2 linked regions of the Bosea sp. 685 genome follow. The protein of the gene in region 1 interacts with the protein of each later gene in a pairwise test. Links are inferred from orthologs where the notes say so. Each region holds a gene or a part of one and is shown on either strand. Other genes may lie near its edges. The genes, in order: ndk and ung.

Region 1 (5,712 bases):
GATGACGGCCCAGTAGTCGGGCAGCACCGGCATCTGCTCGTAAGGACCGACCGTGCCGGCATTGGCGTTGGGCACCTTCGGCCAATCCGGCTTGAAGCGGAATTTCTTGTCGCGGTAGCCGAAACCATCGAGATAATGCGCCGTGCGATAATCCGGCTGCACGTCATGGAAATCATTGGCGATCAATTCGTCGAGCGTGCCGCGCCCGCTCTCGCGCAACGTCCAGTCGACGATCTCGCGCGGCGACATCTGGAAGCCGCGATGCTGCGCACCGAGCCGCTCGGCGAGCGCACTGACGACCTCATGGTTCGAGCGGCATTCGCCCGGCGGATCGACCAGCTTGCCGCCCCACATGATGTGCTGGTGGCCGCCGCCCTGATAGATGTCGTCATGCTCCATGAACTGGGTCGCCGGCAGCACGATATCAGCCATCTGAGCCGTCTCGGTCATGAACTGCTCATGGACCACGGTGAACAGGTCGTCGCGGGCAAAGCCCTGCTTGACCAGTTCCTGCTCGGGCGCGACCGAGATCGGATTGGTGTTCTGGATGAACAGCGCCTTGACCGGCCCGCCTTGCCGCAGTGCCTCGGCATCGCCGGTCAGAACGCGGCCGATCTGCGACTGATCGAGCTGGCGAATTTTCGGATCGATGAGGTCGAGCCCCTCGATCAGGCTCTTGCGCCATTTGTAGATGCCGCTGTTGCTGTGGAAGGCGCCGCCGCCCTCATATTGCCAGGCTCCTGTAACGGTTGGCACAGACAGCGCCGCATGCATCGAGACCGCACCATTACGCTGGCGGGCAAAACCATAGCCCAGCCGGAAGAAGCTCTTCTTGCGCGTGCCGACGAGAGCCGCGAACTCTTCGATCTGCGCGACCTCGAGCCCGGTGATCGCAGCCGCCCATTCCGGCGTGCGGCCGGCGAGATGCGCCTCCAGCTCGTCTGGAGCATCGGTGTGCCGCGCCAGATAGTCGCGGTCGGCATGGCCATCACGGAAGAGGACATGCATCACCGCGCAGGCCAGCGCCGCATCCGTGCCCGGCCGCAGCACCAAGGCGAGGTCGGCCTGGGCGAGCGTGGCATTGTGATAGATGTCGATGGCGACGATCTTGGCGCCGCGCGTCTTCCGCGCCTTGACGGCGTGGTGCATCACATTGACCTGGGTGTGCACGGCATTGGTGCCCCAGATCACCACGCAATCCGACTTGGCCATCTCGCGCGGATCCGGGCCTGCGAGGCGGCCCGTGCCGGCGATGAAGCCGGTCCAGGCCATGGTGGTGCAGATCGTCGAATATTGACCGGAATAGCCCTTGGCGTGGCGCAGGCGGTTGATGCCGTCGCGCATGACGAGGCCCATTGTGCCCGCATAGTAATAGGGCCAGACGGCCTGCGCGCCGTGCTCGTGCTCGATCGCCAGGAAACGCCGCGCGATCTCGTCGAGTGCCTCGTCCCAGGATATCCGCTCGAACTGGCCCGAGCCCTTCGGGCCGGTCCTGCGCAGCGGGTGGAGCAGCCGGTCGGGATGGTGGATGCGCTCGGAATAACGCGCGACCTTGGCGCAGATCACCCCGTCCGTATAGCTCTGGCGCTTGCTGCCGCGCACACGCCCTATGCTGCGCCCATCGATGACCTCGACCTCCAGAGAACAGGCGGAGGGGCAGTCATGCGGGCAAACCGATGGCAGATGGGCGATGCGGGGGAGCTCAGTCATAACTGCTTATTAGACGAGTTTCAGAGCAGGAGAAATGGCGTGCCCACGCCGTCACCCTTTCCCAACGCGCCTCGGGTGCGGCAGATACGCGGGTGTCAACCGGCGGTTAACACTAACGAGTCAAGTTGAATGAGGTTGTGTTCGAAAAGGCGCCGCTTGCGCCGGAGTTCTCATCGATGCGTTGCGTTGTGTTCCTGGCGGGCCTGCTGGCCTGTCTCGTCCTTTCGTCCGGCCAGCGCGCTTCTGCGCAGTCGAGCGACTACACCACCCTCACCTCGCCCGAATCTGCGCAGCACTGGAATCTGACGCTGGGAGCCGGCCTGCGCTACCAGCCCGATTATTCAGGCTCCAACAACTATGTCTTCCGGCCGCGCCCGATCATCTCGCTCGGCAAGGGCGTGAAGAGCACCTGGTGGGTGGCCGAGGATGATGCTCTCTCGATCGGCTTCTTCTCCGGCAAGGGCTGGCGCATCGGCTTCTCCGGCAATCTGCTCTGGGAGCGCAAGGCCAGCACCAACCCCGCTCTGGTCGCGGTTCCCGACACGAAGTTCGGATTCGAGGCCGGCGGCTTCGCCGAGTTCTACCCGGCCTCTTGGCTGCGTGCCCGCGTCGATCTGCGGCGCGGCTTCATTGCCCATGACGCGCTGGTCGCCGAACTCAAGCTCGACGCCATCGCCAGGGTCGGCCAGTGGTCGTTCGGCGCCGGTCCGCGCATGAGCATCGTCGGCGCCGATTATCTGCGGACCTATTTCGGGTCCTATCCCGGCGTCGCCGGCACCGGCGGGCTGCTGCAGCGCTTCAATGCCGGGGTCCATTCCTATGGCGCGATCGCGCAGGCGACCTATAACTGGTCCGAGCGCCTCTCGACCACGACCTATATCGAGTACAAGCGCCTGGTCGGCGACGCAGCCAAGGCGCCGATCGTGAAAACCTATGGCTCGCGCGACTCGATCACGCTCGGCATCTCGGCAAGCTACGCCTTCGATCTCGGCTTCTGAGCGCGAACTCCGGACCCCGTGGGCCAGGACCAGGCCACGGGGTTTCATCGGCAAGGCCTACGCACTATATCCTCTAGAGACTAGAGCATCGACCCGAGAAGTGGGAACCGGTTTTCGGGGCAAGCCGATGCAGAGGATTAGGAGGTCATCGTGATGGAGCAAATGCCGATCGGCGCGCTGTCGGAGGCGACGGGCGTCAAGGTTCCGACGATCCGCTTCTACGAGGAGATCGGGCTCCTGCCCGCCCCCATTCGCACGCAGAGCAACCGCCGCAGCTATGGCGACGCTCATCTGCAGCGCCTGCGCTTCATCCGGCATGCGCGCGATCTCGGCTTCGCCGTCGACGATATCCGCGAATTGCTGGCGATGGCGGCCGAGCCGCAGGCCTCATGCGACCGCGCCGACAGCATCGCGCAACGCCATCTCGCCGATGTCGAGCGGCGCATCGCCCAGCTCCAGTCGCTGCGCGGCGAGCTCCAGCGCATGGTCGGCGAATGCCAGCACGGTCGGGTCGCCGAATGCCGGGTGATCGAATCCCTCGCCGATCACGGCCACTGCCTGCACGATCACCGCGTGGCCTGAACAAAAAAGGCGGGCTCGAGAGCCCGCCTGCACATCGTGCAATCCAGCATCATCCTGAAACTGCGCCGCTGGGCGGCTTGCCCAAGACGACCGCGTGACAAGACGACGGCGTGGATTTTGAGAGATCAGCCGACGATCTCGTTGCCGGCGAAGAACTGCGCGATCTCGATCGCGGCCGTCTCAGGCGCGTCGGAGCCGTGCACAGTGTTCTCGCCGACCGACTGAGCGAAGAGCTTGCGGATCGTGCCCTCGGCAGCATTGGCCGGGTTGGTGGCGCCCATCACGTCGCGATAGGTCGCAATCGCGTTCTCGCCTTCGAGAACCTGCACCACGACCGGGGCGGAGATCATGAACTCGACCAGCTCGCCGAAGAAGGGACGTGCCGAGTGAACCGCATAGAACGTCTCGGCCTGGGCCTTGGTCATCTGGATGCGCTTCTGCGCGACGATGCGCAGGCCGGCCTTCTCGATGACCGCGTTGACCGCGCCGGTGAGATTGCGCCGCGTCGCATCGGGCTTGAGAATGGAGAAGGTACGCTGGACAGCCATCGTTGGTTCCTTAGGGACAATCTGGGAGTGCGCGGCTTATAGCGACCGCTTTCCCGCCCCACAAGGCTCGCCGGGGCTTCGGCGGATCGCTGCGGCAATCAATGGCGCGTCAGGAAGCTGCGGGCCTCGCGCAGCGCCTCGGCGATCTCATCGCGCGTCATTTCGAGCGCCAGTTCCTGGCGATGGGCGGCGGCCCGGCCACAACCGCGCGCCTGGGCGACGTTGAACCATTTCTGCGCCGCGACGAGGTCGACCGGCTGATTGCGGCCCGCTGCGTACATCAGCCCAAGCTCGTAATAAGCCTCGGCAGATGCTTCCGTCGGGATCACCAGCGAAGCGGGGATCGCGCTCATTTCCATGCGTGCCATGACAGCCACCCTCTTGTCCTGTTGCGCCGAGCACCCGTCCAGGGCCGCGGCTGGTGACGACGAGATTTGGCCACAGCCCTTAAAGAGGCCGCTAAAAATCGCGATGAATCGAAGCTCAACGAGATGTAATCGCCGGGTTAAATCAACGAAGGATTCATGCTGGAAGCACGAAAAGCCATGTGATTTCAAAGACCTCTCGTTTGGTCAGCGTTCGCCGCGTTGACGCGATGTTCACCTTGGCGCGCGGTTGCCCGCTTCATTCTCCCGTTAAAGCAGGCTTGCTCCCGTTAAAGCAGGCTTGGAGACGGATCGTGCCTCCGATATGGTTCATATCTGAACCATGCAGCATAGCTGGTCGGATAAGGGAGGATCGACATGAACAAGCACGCAATCGCAGGCCGCCCCAAGCTTCTGGGTCTCGGGATCCTGATCGGAATGGCTGCGACGCCTGCAATGGCCCAGGATGTCACCGGCACATGGCTGCGCGATACCGGCGCCTCGCGCGTCCGCTTCGCCAAATGCGGTGAAGCGGTCTGCGGCACCATCGCCTGGCTCAAGGATCCCAACGGTCCTGCCAAGATCGGCCAGCGCATCTTCTACGACATGAAGCCGGCCGGCACCGGCAAATGGAGCGGCAGCGCCTTCAACCCCGAGGACGGCAAGACCTATTCGGGCACGATGACGCTGGCCGGCGACGCACTGACGACATCGGGCTGTGTGCTCGGCGGGCTGATCTGTCGCTCGGTAAAGTGGTCACGGGCGAACTGACGCGCGAAGCGCAGGCGGAGCTGCGGCCTCATCGTCATGGTCGGGCTTGTCCCGACCATCCACGTCTTCGCCGGTCGAGACCTGTGTTCAAGGCGTGGATGCTCGCCACAAGGGCGAGCATGACGGCTTCAAGCCTCAGCGTGCCTTCTGGCCGAACAACATCGCGTGCTCCTCGGGCGCGCGCTGCTCCGGCGGCTTGCGCAGCTCCGAAGCGACGGCAAGGCCACGCTCGACGGCCGGTCGTGCTAGCATCGTCGCGATCCAGCGCTCGACATGGGGGAACTGCTTGATGTCCTGGCCCTGGCGCTCCCAACCGCGCGCCCAACCGATGCAAGCCATATCGGCGATCGAATAGTCGCCGGTGATGTAGTCGCGACCGGCGAGGCGCTTGTTCAGGACGCCATAGAGGCGGTTCGCCTCGTTGGTATAGCGCTCGATGGCATAGGGCACCTGCTCGGGTGCATAGAGCCGGAAATGATGGGTCTGGCCGAGCATCGGACCAAAGCCGCCCATCTGCCAGAACAGCCATTCATCGACCGCGACGCGGCCGCGCTCCTCGGTGGGATAGAACTTGCCGGTCTTGCGACCGAGATATTGCAGGATCGCGCCGGATTCGAAGACCGAGATCGGCTTCCCGTCCGGCCCCTCGGGATCGACGATCGCGGGCATGCGGTTATTGGGCGAGATCGCCAGGAACTCCGGCTTGAACTGGTCGCCCTTGCCGATGTTCACGGGAAT
Region 2 (5,944 bases), 2.7 Mb from region 1 along the record:
GCCTTCACGCTGCTTCTGGTCAACGACATCTACAAGATGAGCGACGACAAGGGTAAAGGCGGTTTCGCGCGGGCTGCCGGCATCGCCCGGGCCGAGCGGGCCAAGGGCGTGCCGGTGCTGTTCTGCCATGCCGGCGACTGCTACTCGCCCTCGCTGATGTCGGGCTTCGACCAGGGCGCCCATATCGTGGCGATGCAGAACAAGATGGGGCTCGATGTCTTCGTGCCCGGCAATCACGAGTTCGATTTCGGCAAGGAAAACTACCTCAAGCTCGTCGCCGCCCAGAGCTATCCGACCTTCGCAGCCAATTTGCGTGATGCGAGCGGCAATGTCCTGCCCGGCCACAAGGATTCGCAGATTTTCGAGCTCGGCGGCGTCAAGGTCGGCGTCATCGGCACGACCTATGATCCGACGCCGCAGCTCTCCAACCCCGGCGACCTGAAATTCTCCTCGACCATGGAGGCGCTCCAGCGCGAGGCGCGGACCTTGAAGGCGCAGGGCGCCGACATTCTCGTCGCCGTCGTCCATGCCGAGCGCCGCACCGATCTCGAAATCGTGCGCTCGCGCGTCGTCGACATCGTGCTGACCGGCCACGACCACGACCTTGCCATCGCCTATGACGGCAAGGTCGTGATGGTGGAGTCGAATGAAGAGGGCAATTACGTCACCGCGATCGACATCGCAGTGAGCATCACGGGCGAGGGCGCGGCCCGCCAGGTCTCCTGGTCGCCGACCTTCCGGGTCAACGACAGCCGCGCCGCCACGCCCGACCCCGAGGTCGCCGCGATCGTGAAAGGTTACGAGACCGAGCTCTCGAAAGAACTCGACGTCGAGATCGCGACGCTCGCCGCCCCGCTCGATTCCCGCACCGGCGTCATCCGCACGCAGGAGACCGCGATCGGCAATCTGATCTCCGACGCCATCCGCGCCTCGACCGGCGCGCAGCTCGCCATCACCAATGCCGGCGGCATCCGCGCCAACAAGCAATATGCGGCCGGCTACAAGCTGACGCGGCGCGATGTGCTGAGCGAACTGCCCTTCGGCAATGCCACGATCATGGTCCAGATCACCGGCAAGGATGTGAAGGACGCGATCGAAAACGGCCTTGCTCCCGCCCCGCAGGGCTCGGGCCGCTTCCCGCAGGTCTCAGGGCTCACCTTCGAGGCTGACATCAAGCGCCCCGTCGGCCAGCGCGTCGTCTCGATCAGCGTCGAGGGCAAGCCGATCGACGAGGCGGCAAACTACACCGTCGCCTCCAACAACTTCATGCTCGCCGGCGGCGACGGCTATACCTCGCTGGCGCGCGGCAGGACGTTGATCGGCCTGACCGACGGCAAGCTGATGGCCAATGAGGTGATGGTCTATCTGCGCTGGCTCGGCACGGTCGACGCCAAGGTCGAGGGCAGGGCGGTCCTGAAGTGAGCGGCTATGAGGCGGCGCTCGCCGCGTTCCTGGCGACGCCGATGTCCGAGGGGTGGCGCGATCTCGCCGTGTTCCAGGACGGGGCGGCGGTACGGGCTTGCCTCCGGGCTGATGCGGAGGTCGCGGGCGGCCATGTCGTCGCGCCCGCGCCGGGACGGGTCTTCGCCGCTTTGGCGACGACGCCTTTCGCTGAGGTCCGCATCGTCATCCTGGGCCAGGATCCCTATCCGACGCCGGGCGATGCCAATGGGCTTGCCTTCTCCTATGTCGGTCCGCCGCCCTTGCCGCGCTCGCTGGTCAATATCCATCGCGAATTGCAGGACGATCTCGGCGCGGTGGGGCCTGCGAGCGGCGATCTGACGGCGTGGGCGCGGCAAGGCGTTCTGCTGCTCAACACTGCGCTCACCGTGCGCGAGGGGGCAAGCAAGGCGGGCTCGCATCTGGCGCTCGGCTGGGGCGCCGTCACCGACGCTGTCATCGCCGGCATTTCCGCGAGCCGGCCCCATGTCGTCTTCCTGCTCTGGGGTAATCCTGCCCAGGCCAAGCGCGGATTGATCGACGAGGCGCGCCATCTGGTGCTGGCGAGTGCGCATCCCTCGCCGCTCTCGGCGCGGCGCGGGTTTTTCGGGTCGAAGCCGTTTTCGCGCGCGAATGCGTGGCTGGAAGAGTGGGGGGAGGCCTCTGTCAGATGGTGAGGCGCGGGATCCCCTCTCCTGCCTCGAAGTCGGGTCTACCCGATTTCGACACTTTGAGTGCTGATCTCGGGCAGGCCCGAGATCAGTGAGAGAGGGGAAGAGGGTGGCGCGGCTGCCGTGAAAGGGCGCGGGGAACCCTTCTCCCGGATGGATTCCTCTGCGAAACGCGGCTGAGGACTGATATTTTGACGGCGGATTGTTCGCCTGTGACGGGCGGTCTTCAGCGGTTGGCTTGGAGAGCTCGCAGTCGACCTGGTTCAGCCGCCTGCGATGATGGTGGCGCGCCGGAGATTGTAGACGGTTGCGAAGGCAATCAGGTCTGCGGTGTTGGCGACGAACGAGTGGCATCGCGTCCGGGCTTTGCCATAGAGGCGCTTCATGGCGCTGAAGACAGCTTCGACGGGAGCGCGGCGGCGCGCGATCAGGGCGTTGCGGCGCTGCAGCCAGCGCGGCAGGACAGCGATGTGCTTGTGCCGGCGATGCATGATCCGGTCCTTGATGCCCAAGGCCTTCAGGGCGGCGCGCTGGGCCTTGCTCTCATAGCCGCGATCGGCATAGACGGCGGCCTCGTCGCCGCTGACGAGCCCTGGGGCCATCTCGACGTCCTGTATCCGCGCCGAGGTCACGAGCGCCGTGCGGATCAGGCCCGAGCCCTCGTCGACGCCGACATGCAGCTTGTAGCCGAAATGGGCCTTGCCGTTCTTCTTGCCCCAGTCGGCGCCGGGTTCACGGGGGTGGCCCTTGCCCAGCCCGGCTTCGCGTGACGGGGCAGCATGCGTCGCCTGAACGATTGTGGCGTCGAGCAATGTGCCCTTCTTCAGGATCAGACCCTTGGCCGAGAGCTGCGCGCCGATCTCGGCAAAGCAGGCCTCGAGCACGCCCGCCTGCGCTGCCGCCAGCCGAAAGCGGCACAAGGTCGTCTCGTCGGGCGTGCCGCCATCGAGCGCAAACCCGCAGAAACGTCGAAACGACAGCCGGTCCAGCAGCGCCTCCTCCAGGCCGGGATCCGACAAATCGTAAAGCGCCTGCAGATAGAGCGCCTTGAGCATCGCAAGCGGCGCGTAAGGCGGCCTGCCCGTCTCAGCCTGGCGCAGCTTGCCGGCCAAGGGCGCCAGCCGATCCCACGCGATCAGCCCATCGATCTTCGCAAGCTTCGCGTTCGCACCCAGGCGTGGGTCCAAAAACGCCTCAGCCAAAGACATCTGATCCGACATGCCGATCACCCCGCCGCACCCGAGCGAAGTGAATCAGCAATCAAACCTCAACGCCAGGGCCCTTTCGCAGAGAAATCCGGATGGGAGAAGGGCAGGGATGAGGGTGTGCCGCTGATTATTGGAGCGCGACTGCGCCGCAGCATCTTCTATTGAGAGGGCACACCCTCATCCGGCGCTCCGCGCCACCTTCTCTCGCCCATCTCGGGCTTGCCCGAAATGGGCCACCCAAAATGTCAAAGTCGGCAACAGCCGACTTTGATGCGGGAGAAGGGAAGAGAGCGTCGCACCCTTTCGGCAATGCAGCGCGCTACCCCACCGGCCGCTCATCCGCGATCACCTTGCCGTCATTCGGCAAGGCTCCGAGCGGCAGGATCTCGACGGCGCCTTTCAGCTTGGTGACCTGCTGCAGGGTCGAGGAGATCGCGTCGATAAACCCTGCGGGCTCGGCATAGATCTCGGCCTTCAGCGTCATCGTGTCGACCTCGTTGGCGCGGCCGACGACGAGGCGCAGCTTGGCGATCTCGGCGTGGCGCTTGGCGATCTCGGCGACCTGCTCGGGCCGCACGAACATGCCCTTGACCTTGGCGGTCTGGTCGGCGCGGCCCATCCAGCCCTTGATGCGGGTATTGCTGCGCCCGCATGGGCTCGCGCCCGGCATGACGGCGGTGAGATCACCGACCGCGAGCCTGATCTGCGGATGGTGTGGATCGAGATTGGTGATGACGATCTCGCCGACTTCGCCTTCCGCCACGGGATCGCCGGTGCCCGGCCGTACGATCTCGACGATCAGGTTCTCGTTCAGCACCATCCCCGCGCGCGCGCTCGTTTCATAGGCGATCACGCCGACATCGGCGGTGGCGTAGAGCTGGTAGGCGTCGATGCCGCGCTCCTTGACCCAGGCCTGGAGCGAGGGCGGGAAGGCCGCGCCCGAGACCACGGCGCGTTTCAGGCAGGAGATGTCGACGCCGCGCACTTCAGCCGCTTCGATCAGGATCTTGAGGAAATCGGGCGTGCCGGCATAGCAGGCGGGCCGGTAGGCCGAGATCACCTCCATTTGCTGCTCGGTGTTGCCGGGGCCAGCCGGGATCACGGCGCAGCCGAGCGCGCGCGCGGCCGAATCCATGATGAAGCCGCCCGGCGTCAGATGGTAGCCGAAGGTGTTGAGCACGACATCGCCGGCCCGGAAGCCCGCCGCGTAGAGCCCGCGTGCCGCGCCCCAGGGATCGCTGCCGGTGCCCTCGGGCTCGAAGATCGGGCCGGGCGAGGTGAAGAGTCGGCCGAAGGAGCCGAGCGGCGCCGAGACGAAGCCGCCGAAGGGCAGGGCGGTTTTCTGGAGCGCGGGCAGGTCCGCTTTACGCAGGATGGGCAGGGTGGAGAGCGCATTGCGATCGGTGATTGCGGCCGGGTCGATGCCGGCGAGCCGCTCGGCATAGGCCGGGGTCTTCAGGGCAGCCGCGAGCACAGCCGGCAGCCGCGCGAAGAGATCGGCCTCGCGGGCATCGGGCGAGCGGGTTTCGAGGGCATCGTGATGCTCGCTCATCGGTCAAATCCTCACGAAAACGGGCCGCCTCGTCTCAGCGGATGATCCGCAGCAGGCGGAGAAAATTCAGGAGGCCGATCAGGGCCCCGGCGACATAGGTGAAGGCGGCGGCGCGCAGCACGCCGCGTGCGGCGGGCAGGTCGCGCGAGTCGAGATAGCCGTCGGCGGTCAGGATCGGCAGCGCCTTGCCGAAACTGGCGTCGAGCTCCAGCGGCAGCGTCACAAGATGCACGACGAGCCCGACACCGAGCAGTGCGATGGCGAGGCCGAACTGCATCAGCCCGATCGCGGGCACGCGCGTGAGAATGGCGACGAGCGGGGCCGTGATCATGATCGCCATTGCGACCTTGTCGAAGATGCCGAGGAAGCGGGCGAGCGCGGTCCGCCAGGCGAAGAGCACGCTGCCTTGATGATGCTGGATCGCATGGGCGACCTCATGGGCTGCGACCGCGACGGCGGTGATCGAGCGCCCGTCGTGATTGCCGGGCGAGAGCCGCACAGTGCGGGCGCCCGGGTCGTAATGGTCGCCGCTGGGCGTCTGCTCGACCGTGACCGAACCGAGCTGGAAGCGGTCGAGCAGATGGCGCGCGAGCTCTCCGCCGGTGCCGGGCAGATCGGGACGATCCGAGGCGTGCCGGCTCATCTCGTGACGGACCCAGGCCTGTGGCCCGAAGACCAGCAGGATCACCAACACGGCGATGATGAGATAGAGCATGGGGTGCCGCCTTGCATTCCACCGGCTCAGGAGAGCCAGCGCTTGCGGCGTTTATAGCTTTTGACCTCGCGGAACGACTTCTTGTTGCCTTCGGCGACGCCGAGATAGAACTCCTTCACGTCCTCGTTCTCGCGCAGCATCTTCGCTTCGCCATCCATCACGACGCGGCCGGTCTCCATGATGTAGCCATAGGTCGCGTAGCGCAGGGCCATGTTGGTGTTCTGCTCGGCGACGAGGAAGGAGACGCCATCCTCGGTATTGAGCCGGCGCACGATCTCAAAAATCTCCTCGACGATCTGGGGGGCGAGCCCCATCGAGGGCTCGTCGAGCAGGATCATCTTGGGCTTCGACATCATGG

The links.
Region 2: the proteins of ndk (region 1) and ung interact in binary tests that used the Escherichia coli proteins (3 or more experiments, as listed by UniProt). The link is inferred for Bosea sp. 685 from one-to-one orthologs.

The regions. Positions count from the first base shown.
Region 1 is NZ_CP134779.1:3,053,091-3,058,802, forward strand. What follows is about bases 2,128-4,872. They hold ndk (nucleoside-diphosphate kinase), read right to left. Parts: upstream 3,839-4,872; coding sequence 3,416-3,838; downstream 2,128-3,415. Other genes in these bases: RMR04_RS15810 (MipA/OmpV family protein), read left to right, coding at 2,128-2,708; RMR04_RS15815 (MerR family transcriptional regulator), read left to right, coding at 2,862-3,290; RMR04_RS15825 (SEL1-like repeat protein), read right to left, coding at 3,937-4,206; RMR04_RS15830 (DUF2147 domain-containing protein), read left to right, coding at 4,642-4,872. In the rest of the region: RMR04_RS15805 (molybdopterin-containing oxidoreductase family protein), read right to left, coding at 1-1,710; more of RMR04_RS15810, read left to right, coding at 1,887-2,127; more of RMR04_RS15830, read left to right, coding at 4,873-4,974; RMR04_RS15835 (glutathione S-transferase N-terminal domain-containing protein), read right to left, coding at 5,110-5,712. UniProt on the Escherichia coli protein: Major role in the synthesis of nucleoside triphosphates other than ATP. The ATP gamma phosphate is transferred to the NDP beta phosphate via a ping-pong mechanism, using a phosphorylated active-site intermediate.
Region 2 is NZ_CP134779.1:325,276-331,219, forward strand. What follows is about bases 314-3,290. They hold ung (uracil-DNA glycosylase), read left to right. Parts: upstream 314-1,463; coding sequence 1,464-2,117; downstream 2,118-3,290. Other genes in these bases: RMR04_RS02655 (bifunctional metallophosphatase/5'-nucleotidase), read left to right, coding at 314-1,422; RMR04_RS02665 (IS5 family transposase), read right to left, coding at 2,375-3,290. In the rest of the region: more of RMR04_RS02655, read left to right, coding at 1-313; more of RMR04_RS02665, read right to left, coding at 3,291-3,298; RMR04_RS02670 (phenylacetate--CoA ligase family protein), read right to left, coding at 3,639-4,871; RMR04_RS02675 (zinc metallopeptidase), read right to left, coding at 4,906-5,586; RMR04_RS02680 (ABC transporter ATP-binding protein), read right to left, coding at 5,613-5,944. UniProt on the Escherichia coli protein: Excises uracil residues from the DNA which can arise as a result of misincorporation of dUMP residues by DNA polymerase or due to deamination of cytosine.